Regions from separate parts of the Micromonospora sp. II genome, predicted to be linked through region 1. Evidence: riboswitches for the same ligand, from Rfam matches in the RefSeq annotation. Region 1 holds a riboswitch; the other holds the start of a gene.

The links. Region 1 has a riboswitch for cobalamin ahead of A8711_RS17275 (CbtB-domain containing protein). Riboswitches for the same ligand answer to the same signal wherever they lie in the genome.
Region 2: linked by a shared signal. The riboswitch ahead of A8711_RS12630 (peptidase) and the one ahead of A8711_RS17275 (CbtB-domain containing protein) in region 1 are both predicted to bind cobalamin.

Annotation. Positions count from the first base shown of each region.
Region 1 is NZ_LYXF01000031.1:31,849-41,346, forward strand. Features, by position in the region: gene A8711_RS17255 (magnesium chelatase subunit D family protein) at 1-758, shown strand, start outside; gene cobO (cob(I)yrinic acid a,c-diamide adenosyltransferase) at 758-1,372, shown strand; gene A8711_RS17265 (cobyrinate a,c-diamide synthase) at 1,366-2,727, shown strand; gene cobA (uroporphyrinogen-III C-methyltransferase) at 2,741-3,763, shown strand; adenosylcobalamin (AdoCbl) riboswitch at 3,763-3,903, shown strand; gene A8711_RS17275 (CbtB-domain containing protein) at 3,902-4,111, shown strand; gene A8711_RS17280 (CbtA family protein) at 4,223-5,005, shown strand; gene A8711_RS17285 (cobalt-precorrin-6A reductase) at 5,028-5,756, opposite strand; partial or broken gene A8711_RS32865 (cobyric acid synthase CobQ) at 5,888-6,082, opposite strand; gene A8711_RS32870 (hypothetical protein) at 6,040-6,447, opposite strand; gene A8711_RS17295 (ABC transporter ATP-binding protein) at 6,681-7,439, opposite strand; gene A8711_RS17300 (iron ABC transporter permease) at 7,439-8,476, opposite strand; gene A8711_RS17305 (ABC transporter substrate-binding protein) at 8,503-9,486, opposite strand.
Region 2 is NZ_LYXF01000024.1:146,258-153,074, forward strand. Features, by position in the region: gene metE (5-methyltetrahydropteroyltriglutamate--homocysteine S-methyltransferase) at 1-1,884, shown strand, start outside; gene A8711_RS12620 (Ig-like domain-containing protein) at 2,006-3,640, shown strand; gene A8711_RS12625 (alkaline phosphatase PhoX) at 3,855-5,015, shown strand; cobalamin riboswitch at 5,217-5,353, shown strand; gene A8711_RS12630 (peptidase) at 5,451-6,494, shown strand; gene A8711_RS12635 (hypothetical protein) at 6,563-6,817, shown strand, end outside.

The sequences.
Region 1 (9,498 bases):
CCCGGGCACGAACACCGCAGGGCCGTGTCGCCGGGCAGCGGCGGCGCACGTCCGGCGACGGCCGGCTGCACCTGCCGGGCACCATCACCGCGGCGGCGCCGCATCAGCATTCCCGGGGTGGCTTGACCGGCGGTCGCGGCCTCGCGCTCGTGCCCGGCGACCTGCGCCGGGCCGAGACCGTCGGGCGCGAGTCGAACCTCGTGCTGCTGTGCGTGGACGCGTCCGGTTCGATGGCGGCCCGCCGCCGCATGGAGCAGGTCAAGACCGCTGTGCTGTCGCTGCTGCTGGACGCCTACCGCCGCCGGGACAAGGTCGCACTGGTGACGTTCCGCCGGCACACCGCCGAGGTCGTCCTGCCACCGACCGGCTCGGTCGACGTCGCCTCCCGCCGCCTGGCCGACCTACCGGCCGGTGGCCGGACCCCGCTCGCGGAGGGCCTGGAACGCAGTGGGGAGGTGCTGCGCCGGGAGGCGCTGCGCGACCCGTCCCGCCGGCCCCTGCTCGTCGTGGTGACCGACGGCCGCGCCACCTCCGGCCCGGACCCGCTGGGTCGTGCCCACCGCGCCGCCGCCGCGCTCGCCACCAGCGGTGTCCAGGTCGTCGTCGTGGACTGCGAGACCGGACGATTCCGGCTCGGCCTCGCCGCCCGGCTTGCCACTCATCTGAGGGCCGAGCACGTGCCGCTCGGTGAAGTGACCGCCGACGGGCTCACCGGGGTCGTTCGCACGGCGACCGCTCCGCGGGCGGGGGTGGCCTGATGCCGCAGGGTAAGCCGCTCACCGTCCCGGACGACGGCAGCACCACCCGCCAGCGGCGCAACCGGCCGCTGCTGATGGTCCACACCGGAAACGGCAAGGGCAAGTCGACCGCCGCCTTCGGTATCGCGATGCGCGCTTGGAACCAGGGCTGGGACATCGGGGTGTTCCAGTTCGTGAAGTCGGCCAAGTGGCGCATCGGGGAGCAGACCGTCCTGGAGAGGCTCGGGCTGCTGCACGAGCAGACCGGCGAAGGCGGGCCAGTCGAGTGGCACAAAATGGGCTCCGGATGGTCCTGGAGCCGTAAGAGCGGCACCGAGGCGGACCACGCCGCGGACGCCGCCGAGGGCTGGGCGGAGGTGAAGCGCCGTATCCAGGCGGAACGGCACCAGCTCTACATCCTGGACGAGTTCACCTATCCGATGCAGTGGGGCTGGGTCGACGTCGGCGACGTCGTGGAGACACTGGTCCACCGTCCCGGCCGTCAGCACGTGATCGTCACCGGGCGCCGGGCCGACCACCGGCTGATCGAGGCAGCCGATCTGGTGACCGAGATGCAGCACGTCAAGCACCCGATGGACGTCGGCCAGAAGGGCCAACGAGGCATCGAATGGTGAGCCTTCCGCGGCTGATCGTCGCGGCGCCGGCCTCCGGCCACGGCAAGACCACGGTCGCGACCGGGCTCATGGCCGCGCTGGCCGCGCGCGGGCACACCGTGTCGGGGCACAAGGTGGGGCCCGACTACATCGACCCCGGCTACCACGCGCTGGCCACCGGACGCCCCGGCCGCAACCTCGACCCGCACCTGACCGACCCCTCACTCGTGATCCCGCTGCTGCTGCACGGCGCACGCGACGCGGACATCGCCATCGTCGAAGGGGTCATGGGCCTGTTCGACGGCCGCATCGGCGGCGACGGTTTCGCCTCTACCGCGCACCTCGCGGCCCTGACCGCCACCCCGATCCTGCTGGTCGTGGACGTCTCGCACACCTCGCGCAGCGTAGGGGCCGTCGTGCACGGAATGGGCACGTTCGAGGCCGGCGTCACCGTCGCGGGTGTCGTGCTCAACAAAGCCGGGTCCGCCCGCCACGCCGCCGAGGCGGCCCGGGCGGTGGAATCCACCGGCGTACCGGTGCTCGGGATCCTGCACCGCGACCAGGGTGTCAGCGCCCCGTCGCGCCACCTCGGGCTCGTGCCGGCAGCCGAACGTGAGGAGGCCGCCGCCGCCCTGGACGTGCTGGCCGAGCAGATCGCCCGCCACGTGGACCTCGATGCGGTGCTGCAGGTGGCACGCACCGCACCCGATCTGGACGCCCAGCCATGGGATCCCGCCGCGCACGTCCGGCGGCTGGGCGCCGGATCACCGGTGGTTGCGGTCGCGGCCGGGCGTGCCTTCACCTTCCGGTACGCCGAGACGACCGAGCTGCTGCAGGCGGCGGGCTGCACCGTCGTTCCGTTCGACCCGGCCCGCGACCAGCGGCTTCCCGCCGGGACACGCGGGTTGTACCTCGGTGGGGGGTTCCCCGAGGTACACGCGTCCACGCTGAGCGCCAACACGACGCTGCGCCACGAACTGCGCCAGGCCGTCCTCGACGGCGTCCCCACCGTCGCCGAGTGCGCCGGCCTGCTGTATCTGTGCCGCTCCGTCGACGGCCATCCCATGGTCGGGGCGCTCGACGCCGAAGCCGTCATGACGCCGCGCCTCACCCTCGCGTACCACCGTGCCGCACTCGGCTCGGACCAGCTGCTCGGCGAGCGGGGAACCGCTGCCACCGGCCACGAATTCCACCGCACCACCGTCACACCCGGTCACGGCGAGCACCCCGCCTGGCGCATCGAGGGCCGCAATGCCGGATTCGCCTCCCCCAGCCTCAGCGCGTCCTATCTGCACGTGCATTGGGCTGGGCAACCGCATCTGGCCCAGTCGTTCACCGAGGCCGTACACCGGACGGCTGTCTCCTCAGCACGTTAGGAATCACCGTCACATGCAGCTGAACCTCACCGGCCGTAGCGTGCTCGTCCTCGACGGGAGCGCACCCGCCGCCGTCACGGTCAGTGCGCTGCTGCACAGGCGCGCCCTGGTCACCGTCGCCGCGCCGGCCGTGTGCGCCGCGCTGGAGGACCTCGCCCTCCGCGGGCGCCTGACCTGGGTCACCACCCCGGTCGACGAGAGCCGGTTCGACGTCGTGCTGCGTACCGTCGCACCCTCGGAGGCCGGGGCGCCGGCAGCGGTCCGAACGGCCGGACACGTCACGCTGGTCGGCGCCGGCCCGGGCGATCCAGGGCTGGTCACCGTCGCCGGACGCGCGGCCGTCAAGCAGGCCGACGTGATCCTCACCGACCGGCTCGCCCCGTGGGAGGCCCTGAAGTGGGCGCGCCCGGATGCCGAGATCATCGACGTCACCAAGATCCCGTACGGGCGGAGCACGAGCCAGGAACAGATCAACGCGCTGCTTGTCGAGCACGCCCGCGCCGGACGGCACGTTGTGCGGTTCAAGGGCGGCGACTCGTACGTCTTCGGCCGCGGCTTCGAGGAAGTCACCGCGTGCGCCGAAGCCGGCGTCCCCACCACCGTGATACCCGGCGTGACCTCCAGCATCGCGGCCCCGGAGCTGGCCGGCATCCCGGTCACCCACCGCGGACTCGTGCAAGGCTTCACCGTCATCTCCGGCCACGTACCGCCCGGCCATCCCGACTCGTCGATCGACTACGCCGCCCTCGCCCGCACCGGCACCACCCTCGTGGTGCTGATGGGCATGCGCAACCTCGCGGCCATCGCCGACGCGCTCGTCGCCGCCGGTCTCGACCGGAACACACCATGCGCCGTCGTCGCGGACGCCGCCTCGGCCGGCCAGCGGGTGCTGCGCAGTACCCTCGCCGACGTCGTCGCCGACACCGCCGAGGCCGGCATCGGCGCGCCCGCCGTAACGGTGATCGGCCACGTCGTCGCCCTCGGACCGGCCGCCGTGCAGGCAGTCGCGACAGCGTCGCGTTGCTCCGATACCTGATATGGTCGTGCCACCCTGCTGAAGGAAGCCGGTGTGAATCCGGCGCAGTCGCGCTACTGTGACGCCGCTCGCGGCGAAGCCAGACCCTCCAGCCAGGTCGACCACCCATCGACGGGACGCAGCATCCCAAGGAGTGTCATGCCTCAGGCGACCACGGCCATTCCGGCCGTTCTTCCCACCATTCCCGTTCGCGCGCTCGCCCCCTGGGCGCTGTTCTTCGCGCTGGTCACCGCCGTCGTCCTGTATTTCGTGGGCGCCGAGCAGGGAGCTTTCTCCGTCTTCGAGGGCACCTTCATCCACGAGCTGACGCACGACGCACGGCACGTGCTGGGCTTCCCCTGCCACTGACACCACGCCACGCGGCAGTCCGCCCGGCCCGGCCGGAGTTTTCGTCTTTCCTCGTCACCGGCGCTGCGGGCGTTTCGTGCTGCCCGCGGCCGGCTCCCGAACGGACCCTTGATGACCCCTCGCACTTTTCTCGTTCACGGGCTGTTGGCCGGGCTCATCGCCGGTTTCGCGGCCTTCCTCGTCTCCTACGTCGTCGCCGAACCCCAGGTCGATGCAGCCATCGCCCTGGAGGAAGCCGGTGCCGCCGAGCACCCGCACGACAATGCCACCGCCGAGCAGTCTCACAGCCACGATGAGGAGGAGGCCGAAGTCTCGCGTGGCACCCAGTCCACCGGGGGCCTGGCACTGGGCACCATCCTGGTAGGCGTCGTCCTCGGTGGAGCGACCGCGCTCGCTGCCGCCTTCGCCGCCGGGCGTCTGGGCTCCCTGTCCGCACGGGCCAGCACCGCGGTGGTCGCCGCCGTCGGTTTCGTCGCCACCGCCCTCGTGCCGTTCCTCAAGTACCCCGCCACACCACCGGCGGTCGGCTCCGGTGACACGATCAACGAGCGGACCGCGCTGTACTTCGGGTTCTGGGCACTGAGCCTGGCCGCCGCGATCGGCGCCGTGGTCCTGGCCCGGCGTCTGCTGCCCCAGCTGGGCGCATACTCGGCGGTGCTGGCCGGTGCCGGCGCCTATCTCGTGGTCGTCGTGGTCGCCGGGGCTCTGCTGCCGACGGTCAACGAGGTCGGCGGCTTCCCGGCCGACACACTCTGGTACTTCCGCATCTCGTCGATCACGACCCTGGCCGCGACTTGGGCGGTCCTGGGTGCAGTGCTGACCGGTCTGGTCGGACGCGACGCGGACCGTGCCGCCGAGCGGCTGCGCCGCCAGGAGCTGGCGGCCACGCTCTGAACCTTCCCGGCTGAACCTCGCGTCAGGGTGCGGGCAACGCCCGCACCCACGCCAGGGCGGCGTCCACGTCACGGACCAGCGGCACTCCGGCCGGCGGCCCGGCGCGGCGCACGATCACGACCGGCATCGCCCGCTCGGCGGCGACCTCCAGCTTCGCGACCGTGTGGTCACCGCCGGAGTCCTTGGTAACTAGAACGTCCGTGCCCGCCATCACCTCCCGCTCGTGCGCGAGGGTGTAGGGACCGCGGCTGCGCAGCAGCTTCCACGACACCGGCAGGACGATGTCGGGCTCGTCCACCACGCGAACCAGGCACGCGTGCCGGCGCAACGGTTCGACGAAGTGCGCCAGCGACTGCCGTCCGACGGTGAGGAACGGCCGGTCGCCCAGACCGGCCGCCACCCGGGCAGCTTCACTGTGGTCACCGGCCCAGTACCAGGCCGACGCCTCGGGGCGAGCGGCCCAGCCGGGCCGTTCCAAACGGAGCAGGGGAACCCCGGCGGCCGGGCACGCCGCCGCCGCGTTGGCGCTGATCTTCTCCGCGAACGGGTGCGTCGCGTCGACCACGGCACGCACCCGGGTCTCCGCCAGGTACGCGGCCAGTCCTGCGATCCCGCCGAAGCCACCGACGCGGACCTGCCCCACCGGCAGCCGGGGACGCGCGACCCGCCCCGCCAGTGAGGTCACGACCACGGCACCGTCGTCGACGAGCGAGGCCGCCAGCGCGCGGGCCTCGCCCGTCCCACCGAGCACGAGAATCCTCACGCGTAGGGTCCGATCACCGGCGCCGCGGGAGCGCCCCGCTCGGCTAGGTTCAGCAGCGCGTCGACCTCCAGGTGTTTCTCCGCCAGGTCGGCGAGCAGATCCAGCCGGGCCTGCCGGGCCGGCTCTGCGCCCGCCGCCAGCGCCTGCACCCACTGAGCATGGCCGATCTCCGCCCCACCCGCACACGCCATCGAATTGTTCGCCATGTTCCGTGCCTTGAACGGAGCGACCCGAACACCGCGCCGTGCGAACGCCCGGCACAACGCGGTCGTCACCCGGCTCTTGCCCGCGTCCGACGTCGTGCCCGCCACCATGAGCCGCCCGGTTCGGCGAGCCTGTCCTTCCACCGCCCCAGTATCGCCTGCTGTCCATCCGCCGGACCGCCGGGCTCGGCGTGGGCGAGGTCCAGCCCGGGCTGGTGTCCGACGCTGCCCACCACTTCGGCCATCAGCAACGTGACCTCATGGACGAGTTCGTCCATGCTCTGCCCTGTCTGTGACTGGACCAGGGCCAAGGGCGAGTTCGGCGAGCAGCATGAAACCCGGGTGCGCACGGTCTCGTCGCCGATGGCGCCCAGCAGTTCCTCGGCGCCGGCGAAGGCACCGCGGTGTCTGGCCGCAATGACTCCCGCCGCCTGCTGCGCCGCGAGGAACGCCGGCCCAGCGCCGGCCTCGGTCATCGTGCCAGGATGATCGGGTTGCCGGCGCGGGGCGCGTCGAACCGCCGGGTCACGTCCGACCAGTGAACCGGTGGCCGCGTCGAGCGCCGCGTGCAGCAAACGGTTTCGCGCCGTCGAGGAAACACCTGTGCACGAATACGCCCAGACGCGCGGCCATCTGCTCGGCGAGCTGGTGGATCGTGTCGTGGCCAGCGTGGTGGGTGACCGACCGGGCACCGGCAGCACGTGCCGGGTCATGACGGCGGCCGGAACTCAATGACGGTCCGCCCGTCGTGAACCCGCACGTCTGCGTCGACGCCGTACACGTCGGCGAGCAGCGCCGGGGTGAGCACCCGTGCGGGTGGTCCCGCGGCGACGACCCGGCCGTGGTGCAGCACGACGACGGTGTCGCAGAACATGACGGCCAGGTTGAGGTCGTGCAGCGCGGCGAGGGCGGTGACCTGCGATCGGCGGACCAGGTGCAGCAGCTGAAGCTGGTGGCCGATGTCGAGGTGGTTGGTGGGTTCGTCGAGCAGCAGCAGTTCCGGCTCCTGGGCCAGCGCGCGGGCGAGCTGGACGCGCTGGCGTTCCCCACCGGACAGGGTCTGCCACTTACGGTCGGCGAACCCGGCCAGGTCGACCCGGCCCAGTGCCTCGACCGCGGCGGCATGGTCGCTGCCGGTGTCGGACCAGCGGGTCCGGCGGTGCGGGATGCGGCCGAGCAGGACCACGTCGCGGACGGTCAGGTCGAGGTCGGTCTCGGCGTGCTGGGCCAGCAACGCGATGCGCCGGGCCAGGGCAAGGCGCCGCAGCCGAGTCACGTCGTCGCCTGCGAGTGTGATGTTGCCGGTATCCGGGCGCACCAGGGCGGCGACGGCCCGCAGCAGGGTGGTCTTGCCGGAGCCGTTCGGGCCGAGCAGCCCGACCAGGCTGCCCGCCGGGACGGTGCCGGTGACGTGGTCGAGGATGCGGGCGGCGGGCACCGCCCACGAGACGTCGGAGATCTGAAGCATCAGCCGCGTACCTCCCGGCGGCGCAGGATCAGGAAGAACGCCGGCACCCCGACCAGTGCCGTCAGCACCCCGACCGGCAGCTCACGCGGTTCGAAGACGGTGCGGGCGGCGGTGTCGACCCAGGTCAGGAAGATGGCGCCGGCGAGCACGGCGACCGGTAGCAGCCGCCGGTGGTCCGGTCCGGTGATCAGGCGGGCGGCGTGCGGGAGGATCAGCCCGGCGAACCCGATCGCGCCGCTGACCGCGACCAGCACGGCGGTCAGCAGGGCGGTGCCGACCAGCAGCAGCCACCGCAGCCGGTTCACCTCGACGCCGAGGCTCGCGGCGGCCTCCTCACCGAAGGCGAAGGCGTTGAGGGTACGGGCGTGCCAGCCGACCACCGCCAGCACCACGACCAGCACCGGTACCGCCCAGCCCAGGGCCGTCCAGTCGGCGCGGGCCATTGACCCGGACAGCCAGAACGTGATGCTCTGCGTGGCGTGCGGGTCGGCCACCCAGATGATCACGAAAGAGGTCAGTGCCGCGCACAGTTGTCCCACCGCGACCCCGGTCAGCACCACGCGCGTCGGCGACAATGCCCCGAACCTCCCGGCCAGGCCCACGACCAGCAGGAACGCGACAAGGGCGCCGAGGAAGGCGCCGCCGGTCAGCGCGGCTACGCCACTACCGATGCCGGCCACGACCACCAGGACCGCGCCCAGCGACGCCCCTGAGGAGACCCCGAGCAGGTACGGGTCCGCCAGGGGATTGCGGGTGACGGTCTGCATGACCGCACCGGCCGCGGCCAGGCCCGCCCCCACCGTGGCGGCGCCGAGAACCCGGGGCAAACGTAGGTCCCAGACGATGTGGTCGCGCAGCAGCGGCACGTCCGAGTTCGCGAGTCCCAGGTGGCCGGCGACGACCGTCCACACCGTCCCGACAGTCAGGTCGGCCGGGCCGATGGTGACCGCGACGGCCACCGACAGCACCAGACCGGCGACCAGAGCCAGCACGAGCGCGGCCAGGCCGACCGCCCGCACCGGGCGGTGGGTGCGCACCGGGGCGGGCCGGGTGGTGACGGCGGTCAGCTCGGGACCCCGGACGGCAGCGCGGCGATGCCCTGGGCGAGGGCTTCGACGCCGAGGACGTTGCGGACACCGGCCGTGGTTGACGAGAACGGGATCACCACGTACCACTGCTGTTTGACCGCGGGCAGGTCCTTGAGGGTGCGGTGCCCGGCGAGGAAGGTCTTCTTCTGCGCGGCGGGATCCCAGCTCGCGTCGACGAGCACGATGACCTCGGGGTTGCGGTCGGTGACGGTCTCCCAGCTTGTGTCGCCCCAGCTGCCGGTGAGGTCGGCGAAGGCGTTGGTGACCCCGGCCGCCGACATGATCATGTTGGGGGCGCCGCAGCAGGCGCCGACGCTCGGGGCGTCGCTGCCGCCGTCCCACCACATGACCTTCACGTTGCGGGCGGTGCCTGCGGCCGTGGCGATGCGGCCCTCGTGGTCGGCGATCAGCTTCTCGCCGCGGTCGCTCACCCCGAAGATCGCCGCGAGCTCGCGGATCTCGGTGAACACGTCGCCGATGGCGAGCTTCGCCTGCCGGGTCTGCGCCGGGCACCCGGCAGGGGAGATGTAGGTGCCGACGCCGAGTTTCTGCCAGTCGGCGCGGTCACCGACCCCCTCGTCACCGAACGCGCTGTTGTACGACGCGTACACGAAATCGGGTTCAGCCTCGAGCAGCTTCTCCTTGGTCGGGTACTCCTTGGCCAGCACCGGGATCTTCGCGTAGGCGTCCGCGTAGGCGGGCAGGATCGCGTCGTCGAGGTAGGCCGTGCCGATCATCCGATCTTGCAGGCCCAGGGCCAGCATGATCTCCGTGGCGGCCTGGTTCATGGTGACGACCCGCATCGGTGGCGCCGCGATGGTCACCGGGGTGCCGCAGTTGGTCACCGCGACCGGTCCAGCGGACACCGCCGGTGGTGCGGCAGCAGGCTTGGCATCGGCGCCGCAGCCGGTGAGCAGCACAGTGGACAGCAACAACGGCGCGGCAACGCGCCAGGGCATGGGGAACCGCAC
Region 2 (6,817 bases), on a different contig from region 1:
TATCTGGTTCCCGAGATCGGCTCCGACACCACCTTCGCGGCGAATCCCGACAAGGCGCTGCGCGAGTACCGCGAGGCCCGCGAGCTGGGAATCGACAGCCGCCCGGTGCTGGTCGGGCCGGCCACATTCCTGCTGCTGGCCAAGCCCACCGAGGCGGGCGGCGAACCGTTCGACCGGCTGACCGACCTGGTCGACGTGTACGCCAGCATCCTGCGATCCCTCGCCGCGGCGGGCGTGCGATGGGTGCAGCTGGACGAACCCGCCTACGTCGCCGACCGGAGCGCCGCCGAGATCGACGCGCTGCGGGAGGCGTACACCCGGCTCGGCGCGGTGGAACAGCGGCCGGCGATCTTCGTCGCCACCTATTTCGGCGAGCTCGGTGACGCGCTGCCCGCCCTGCTCGACACGCCGGTCGAAGCGGTCGGCGTGGATCTGGTGGCCGGGCCCGGCAACCTGCGGCGGCTGGCCGGTGCGGGACCGCTGCGCGGCAAGACGATCGTGGCCGGCCTCGTCGACGGCCGCAACGTCTGGCGTACCGACCTGCGGGCCGCCGTGGCGGCCGGTGCCGCCGTCACCGCCCTCGCCGACCACGTCGCCGTGTCCACCTCGTGCTCGCTGCTGCACGTGCCGGAGGACCTGTCCGCCGAGACCGCTCTCGACCCGGCGCTGCGTCAGCGGCTCGCCTTCGCCCGGCAGAAGGTCGATGAGGTCGTCCGGCTCGGCCGCGCGCTGCGCAACGGCACCACGTCCCTGCCCGAGCCGCTGCCGCCCACCCCTGCCGCCTGGCGCGACGACACCGTACGCGGTCGGCTCGCCGCGCTGCGCGCCACGGATCGGCAGCGCGGCGCGTACCCGGAGCGTGCGGCGGCACAGCAGGCCCGGCTGAACCTGCCGCCCCTCCCGACCACGACCATCGGATCGTTCCCGCAGACCGACGAGCTGCGCCGCGCGCGTGCCGAGCACCGGGCCGGGCGTCTCGACGACGCCGCCTACACGCAGCGGATGCGCGCCGAGGTCGAGCACGTCGTCCGGCTCCAGGAGCGGCTGGGCCTGGACGTGCTCGTGCACGGCGAGCCGGAACGAAACGACATGGTCCAGTACTTCGGCGAGCAGCTGGACGGGTTCGCCGCCACCGAACACGGCTGGGTCCAGTCCTACGGCTCCCGATGCGTGCGTCCGCCCGTCATCTACGGCGACGTGGCACGCAGGGCGCCGATGACCGTCAACTGGTCCACCTACGCGCAGTCGCTGACCGACCGGCCGGTCAAGGGCATGCTCACCGGCCCGGTCACGATCCTGGCCTGGTCGTTCGTCCGCAGCGACCAGCCACTGGCAGACACCGCGGACCAGGTCGCGCTCGCCCTGCGCGACGAGTGCCGTGATCTCGAGGCAGCCGGTATCCGGGTCATCCAGGTCGACGAGCCGGCGCTGCGTGAGACGCTGCCACTGCGCAGGGCGGACCAGAAGGCGTACCTGGACTGGGCAGTCGGGGCGTTCCGCCTGGCCACCTGCGGAGTCGCCGACGACACCCAGATCCACACCCACCTGTGCTACTCGGAGTTCGGGGAGGTGATCACGGCCATCGACGCCCTCGACGCCGACGTCACGAGCATCGAGGCATCCCGCTCCCGGATGGAGGTCCTCGACGACCTCGCCGCTCTCGGATACCGCCGGGGTGTGGGGCCCGGCGTCTGGGACATCCACTCACCCCGGGTGCCGTCCCACGACGAGGTCGTCGGCGCGCTGCGCCGGGCCGTGGCCGCGGTGCCGGCCGAGCGGCTGTGGGTGAACCCCGACTGCGGCCTCAAGACGCGCGGCTATCCCGAGGTCGAGGCGTCCCTCCAGCACCTGGTCGCCGCCGCGGCCGAGCTGCGCGGAAACTGATCCACGCGACCGGGCGGGACGGCTCGTCGTCCCGCCCGGCCCGGGCCCGGTTCAGCCCTTGACAGGCCGTGCCCGGAGCGCCGAGGCTGCATGAAGTGATGTATGTCGATGTTACGGGGGCATGATGCGACGCAGGATCTTCGCGCTGGCTACAGCAGCCGCGGTCGTCGTCGGCGGGGCCATGACGATGGCGCTGCGGCCGGCCTACGCCGCGACGGCGTGCACGGTGGACTACACCATCACCCGGGAGTGGTCCAGCGGCTTCTGGGCCGAGCTCACCGTCACCAACCTGGGCGCTCCCGTCACCGACTGGTGGCTGCGGTTCCGGCAGGCGAACGGTCAGACGATCACCATGGGCCTCGACCGGCTGCCGGACGGATACACGCTGGGCAGCGGCGAGATGTATCCGATGACCATGCTCCGTCCGCCGGCGGGATCCACGCTGCCGACCGGCGCCTCGGTGACGGTGCGGTTCGGCGGCAACTACCAGGGTGCCGACCCCGAGCCGACCGACTGGGTGTTGAGCGGCCAGCCGTGCGACGGGGACGGCGCCGACCCGACCGGCTCGTCGCCGCCGCCGGCCTCGGGGAGCCCGCGGCCCAGCCCACTGCCGGGCGGGCCGTCGGTGGCGCTCACCTCGCCCCTGCCCAATGACTTCTTCGCCGCGCCGGGCGTCATCCCGATCCGTGCCGAGGCCACGGCGGCGCCCGGCCGGCGGATCGAGCGGGTCGAGTTCCGCGAGCGCGGCAGGCTGCTCGCCGTGGACACCACCGCGCCGTACGCGTTCGACTGGCGCGGCGTGCCGCCGAACAGCGGCACCCGCGTCACCGCCACCGCCTACGACAGCAGCGGCGCCCAGGCCACCGCCGAGGTCCGCGGCATCCGGGTGCTCCCGCCGCAGGCGCCCGGCGCCGCGCCTGCGCTGAAGGCGTTCGGCAACCGCATCCTCACGGTCACAGCCAGTCCGAGGCCGTACCGGCCCCGTGGAATCATCCGGTCGGCCGCGCCCGGCGAATGCGCATGGGGACCGATCCACTGGGACGGCCCGGTCGACGACGCGTCGGTAGGCGCGCTGCGGGCCCGCGGCGTCAACGCGGTACGGGTCGTGCTGAGCGACGCCTGCTACGCCTACACCGGCAGCCCTGCCGATCGGCAGAACCGCGTCGGCTACCTCGACGAGGCGGCCCGGTACGTCGACCGGCTCGTCGGGGCCGGCATCACACCCGTCGTGTCGCTGCGGCAGAGCGACATCTCCGCCACCCGCACGTTCTGGAGCGCGGCGGCGGAGGTGTTCGGCGACGACAACGCAGTGGTCTTCGACATCTCGCCGTACGACTTCCCGGCGGCCGGCGGCACCGATCCCGCGGCGGTCTGGACCTGCTGGCGCGACGGCGGATCCGAGTGCGCCGGCGCCGGTCTGCCGAACTTCGGCGTGCAGGAGCAGATCCGCCTGCTTCGCGTCCAGGGCTCGTTCAACCTGGTCCTCGCCGCCGGGATCGACGGCGGCAACGATCTGAGCCGGTGGCTGGAATATCGCCCGGCTGACCCGGACGGCCGCAGCGTGGCCGCCGCCTGGCGCGTCGACGACCGCTCGGCCTGCGCCACGCCGGCCTGCTGGCGGTCCACGCTGCTCCCGGTCGCCGCCCAGGTGCCGCTGGTCGCCACCGACGTCAGCGCCGGCTCGGGGGCGCCGACGTTCGTACCGCGGACTGTCGCCTGGCTCGACCAGCACGGCATCGGCCACCTGCGCCGGTGACCGGGGGAGGGGAGGCCGCGGCCGGAGGGCCGGTCAGACGGCCGCGCGCGCCCACTGCTGGTTGGTGCCGCTGCCTCTCCTACCCGTACGACCCCTCGACCGGGTCGGCGTGGGCGGGACATCGCACATCGAGCCGTCCATCGACGTTCATCCAACAGATCGGCGTGCGTAAGCTCCACACGGTCGGATCCATGGAACCTACGGAGGAGGTTCCATGGATCGTCGAACGATGTTGCGGGCCACCGTTGTCGGTGCGGGCGCCCTCGCCCTGCCGTTCACGGCGTGGTCGGCGGCGTACGGAGCCCCGGCACAGAACGCGGCGGGGCCCTACGGCGGGCTTCAGGCAGCCGACGCCAACGGCATCCAGTTGCCGGCCGGGTTCACCAGCTCGATCGTCGCGCGTTCCCGGCGGACGGTGCCGGGGACGTCGTACACCTGGCACGACGCTCCGGACGGTGGCGCCGTGTTCGCGAACGGCAGCGGCTGGATCTACGTGTCGAACTCCGAGGTGTCGGCCGGTGCGGGTGGCGGCGTCTCGCGACTCGTTTTCAACTCCAGCGGGGCCGTGGTCGGGGCGTCGCGGATCCTCTCCGGCACCAACAACAACTGCGCCGGTGGCAAGACACCGTGGAACACCTGGCTCTCCTGCGAGGAGGTGTCCCTGGGACGTGTCTTCGAGACGTACCCTCTCGGCGGGACCGCGGTGGCGCGTCCCGCGATGGGCCGGTTCAAGCACGAGGCGGCCGCGGCCGACCCGGTCCGCCGCGTGGTCTACCTGACCGAGGACGAGACCGACGGCAAGTTCTACCGCTTCGTGCCGGCCACCTGGGGCGACCTGTCCGCCGGAACCCTCCAGGTCCTCCGCGCCGGTACGGCCACCTCCGGCACGTTCACCTGGGCCACGGTGCCCGATCCGGACGGCTCGCCCACCCCGACCCGGCAGCAGGTGTCCGGCGCGAAGACGTTCAACGGTGGCGAGGGCTGTCACTACGCGGACGACACCGTCTGGTTCACCACGAAGGGCGACAACCGCGTGTGGCAGGTCAACCTGGCCGCCGGCACGTACGAGCTCGCCTACGACGACAACCTGGTCAGTCCGGGCGCCCCTCCGCTGACCGGGGTCGACAACATCACCGGGTCCACGGCCGGGGACCTCTACGTCGCCGAGGACGGCGGGAACATGGAGATCTGCATGATCACGCCGGACGACAAGATCTCGGTCTTCCTGCGGATCACCGGACAGAGCGGTTCGGAGATCACCGGGCCGGCGTTCACCCCGGCGGGGGACCGGCTGTACTTCTCCTCGCAACGCGGCACGACCGGCTCGTCCTCCGGCGGCATCACCTACTGCGTCACCGGTCCGTTCCGCCGTTGACCGGCTCCCGGTCCCGCCGGCAGTGACCACACGGTGAGGGACGCCCGGTCCTCACCGGGCGTCCTTCACCGGCGTGCTCCACGCGGACGCGCCGGGACGACGGCCTCTCGACGTCGGGGTGTGAAACCGCCGATTCCGCCGGCCGTCACGGCACGTGGCCGGTTCCTGGCGCATTGACATCGGCGCACCGGCCACAGCAGACTGTCGCGACAACTCAACCACCGCGTGTACGTGCGGGGGAAGACCGGTCGAAATCCGGCGCTGGCCCGCAACGGTAGGCCGCCCAGAGAACTCTGCGGCGGCGAGCCCGAATACCCGTCGTACGCGTGCAACCGCTCCCCACCCGTCGTGGCCCACGGGTCGGAGTCCCGGACGCCCCCGCGTACTGCGGCCGTCCGGGCTTTCGACGACCGCCGGGCCGGAAAGGCGCTTCCGATGGTCGTCCGCCGAAGCCGGCACCGCCTGCTCGCGCTCCTCTGCGGCGTACTCGCCGCCCTCACCCTCACCACACCGGCCGTCGCCGCCCCCGATCGCGCCGCCCTCACCCGCCCGGAGGCCGCCGCCGGCTGGCTCGCCCGGCAACTCGTCGACGGCGAACGCTTCGAGGCGGTCTTCGACGGTGTCGCCTACCCCGACCAGGGGCTGACCCTCGACGCCGTGTTCGCCTTCGCCGCCGCCGGCGTGGCCGACGACCACGGCGCCGGCGCGCTGGCCTGGGTCACCCGGCCGGACATCCGCGACGGCTATCTCGGCGACGGCGTCTCCGAGGCGTACGCGGGCGCGACCGCCAAGCTCGCCCTCGCCGTGCAGGTGCGCGGCGGCGACCCGGCCGACGTCGCCGGGGTGGACCTGATCGCCCGGCTGCGTTCGCTGCAGACGCCGGCCGGCCGGTTCAGCGACCGGTCCGCGTACGGCGACTACAGCAACGCGTTCAGCCAGTCCTTCGCGCTGCTGGCGCTGGACCGTACGGCGGCCGGGGCGCCACCGGCGGCGGCCGCCTGGCTGGCCGGCACCCGATGCCCGGACGGCGGCTACCCGCTGCTGCCCGCCCAACCGGTCTGCACGTCCGACGTGGACGCCACCGCGCTCGTGACGCAGGCGCTGCGCGCCGCGGACCGTCCGGCCGACGCCGCCGCCGGGCTGCGCTGGCTGGTGTCCGTTCAGCGTGCCGACGGCGGCTTCGCCAACGCGGCCGGCACACCGAACGCCAACAGCACCGGCCTCGCCGCGCAGGCCCTGCGCGACGGTCACCGGCTGCCGGCCTGGGCGCGGTCCCGGGCGTTCCTCGCCGGACTCCAGGTCGGCTGCGCCGGGGCGCCCGCGGACCGGGGCGCCGTCGACTTCGACGGTGGCGGCTTCGACCCGGCCACCGCGCCCCGGGCCACCGCCCAGGCCGTCCTCGGTCTCACCGGGATCGGGTACGCCCGTCTGTCCGCAGCCGGCGCCGACCCCGGCGCACCGGCGCTCGCCTGCCCGTGAACCGCCTCGCCGCTCACCCGATCACAGGAGGACCCGTGTTCCGTCACCGTCCCACCGCCCGCACCTGGATGGCCGGCCTGCTGGCCGCCGTCGTGGCCGGCGTCGCGCTGACCGCAGTCGAACCCGCGCCCCGGTCGGCGCACGCCGCCGCCTGCGTCGGCACCTCGGGAGTCACTGTGGTCGTCGACTTCGCCGCGCTCGGCGGCGGCGTCCAGGTCGCCTGTGCGCCGGGCGATCCGGCCACCGGCCTGGCCGCGCTTCAGGCCGCCGGCTTCACCGTCACCGGCACCGCCCGCTGGGGCCTGGCCTTCGTCTGCCGGATC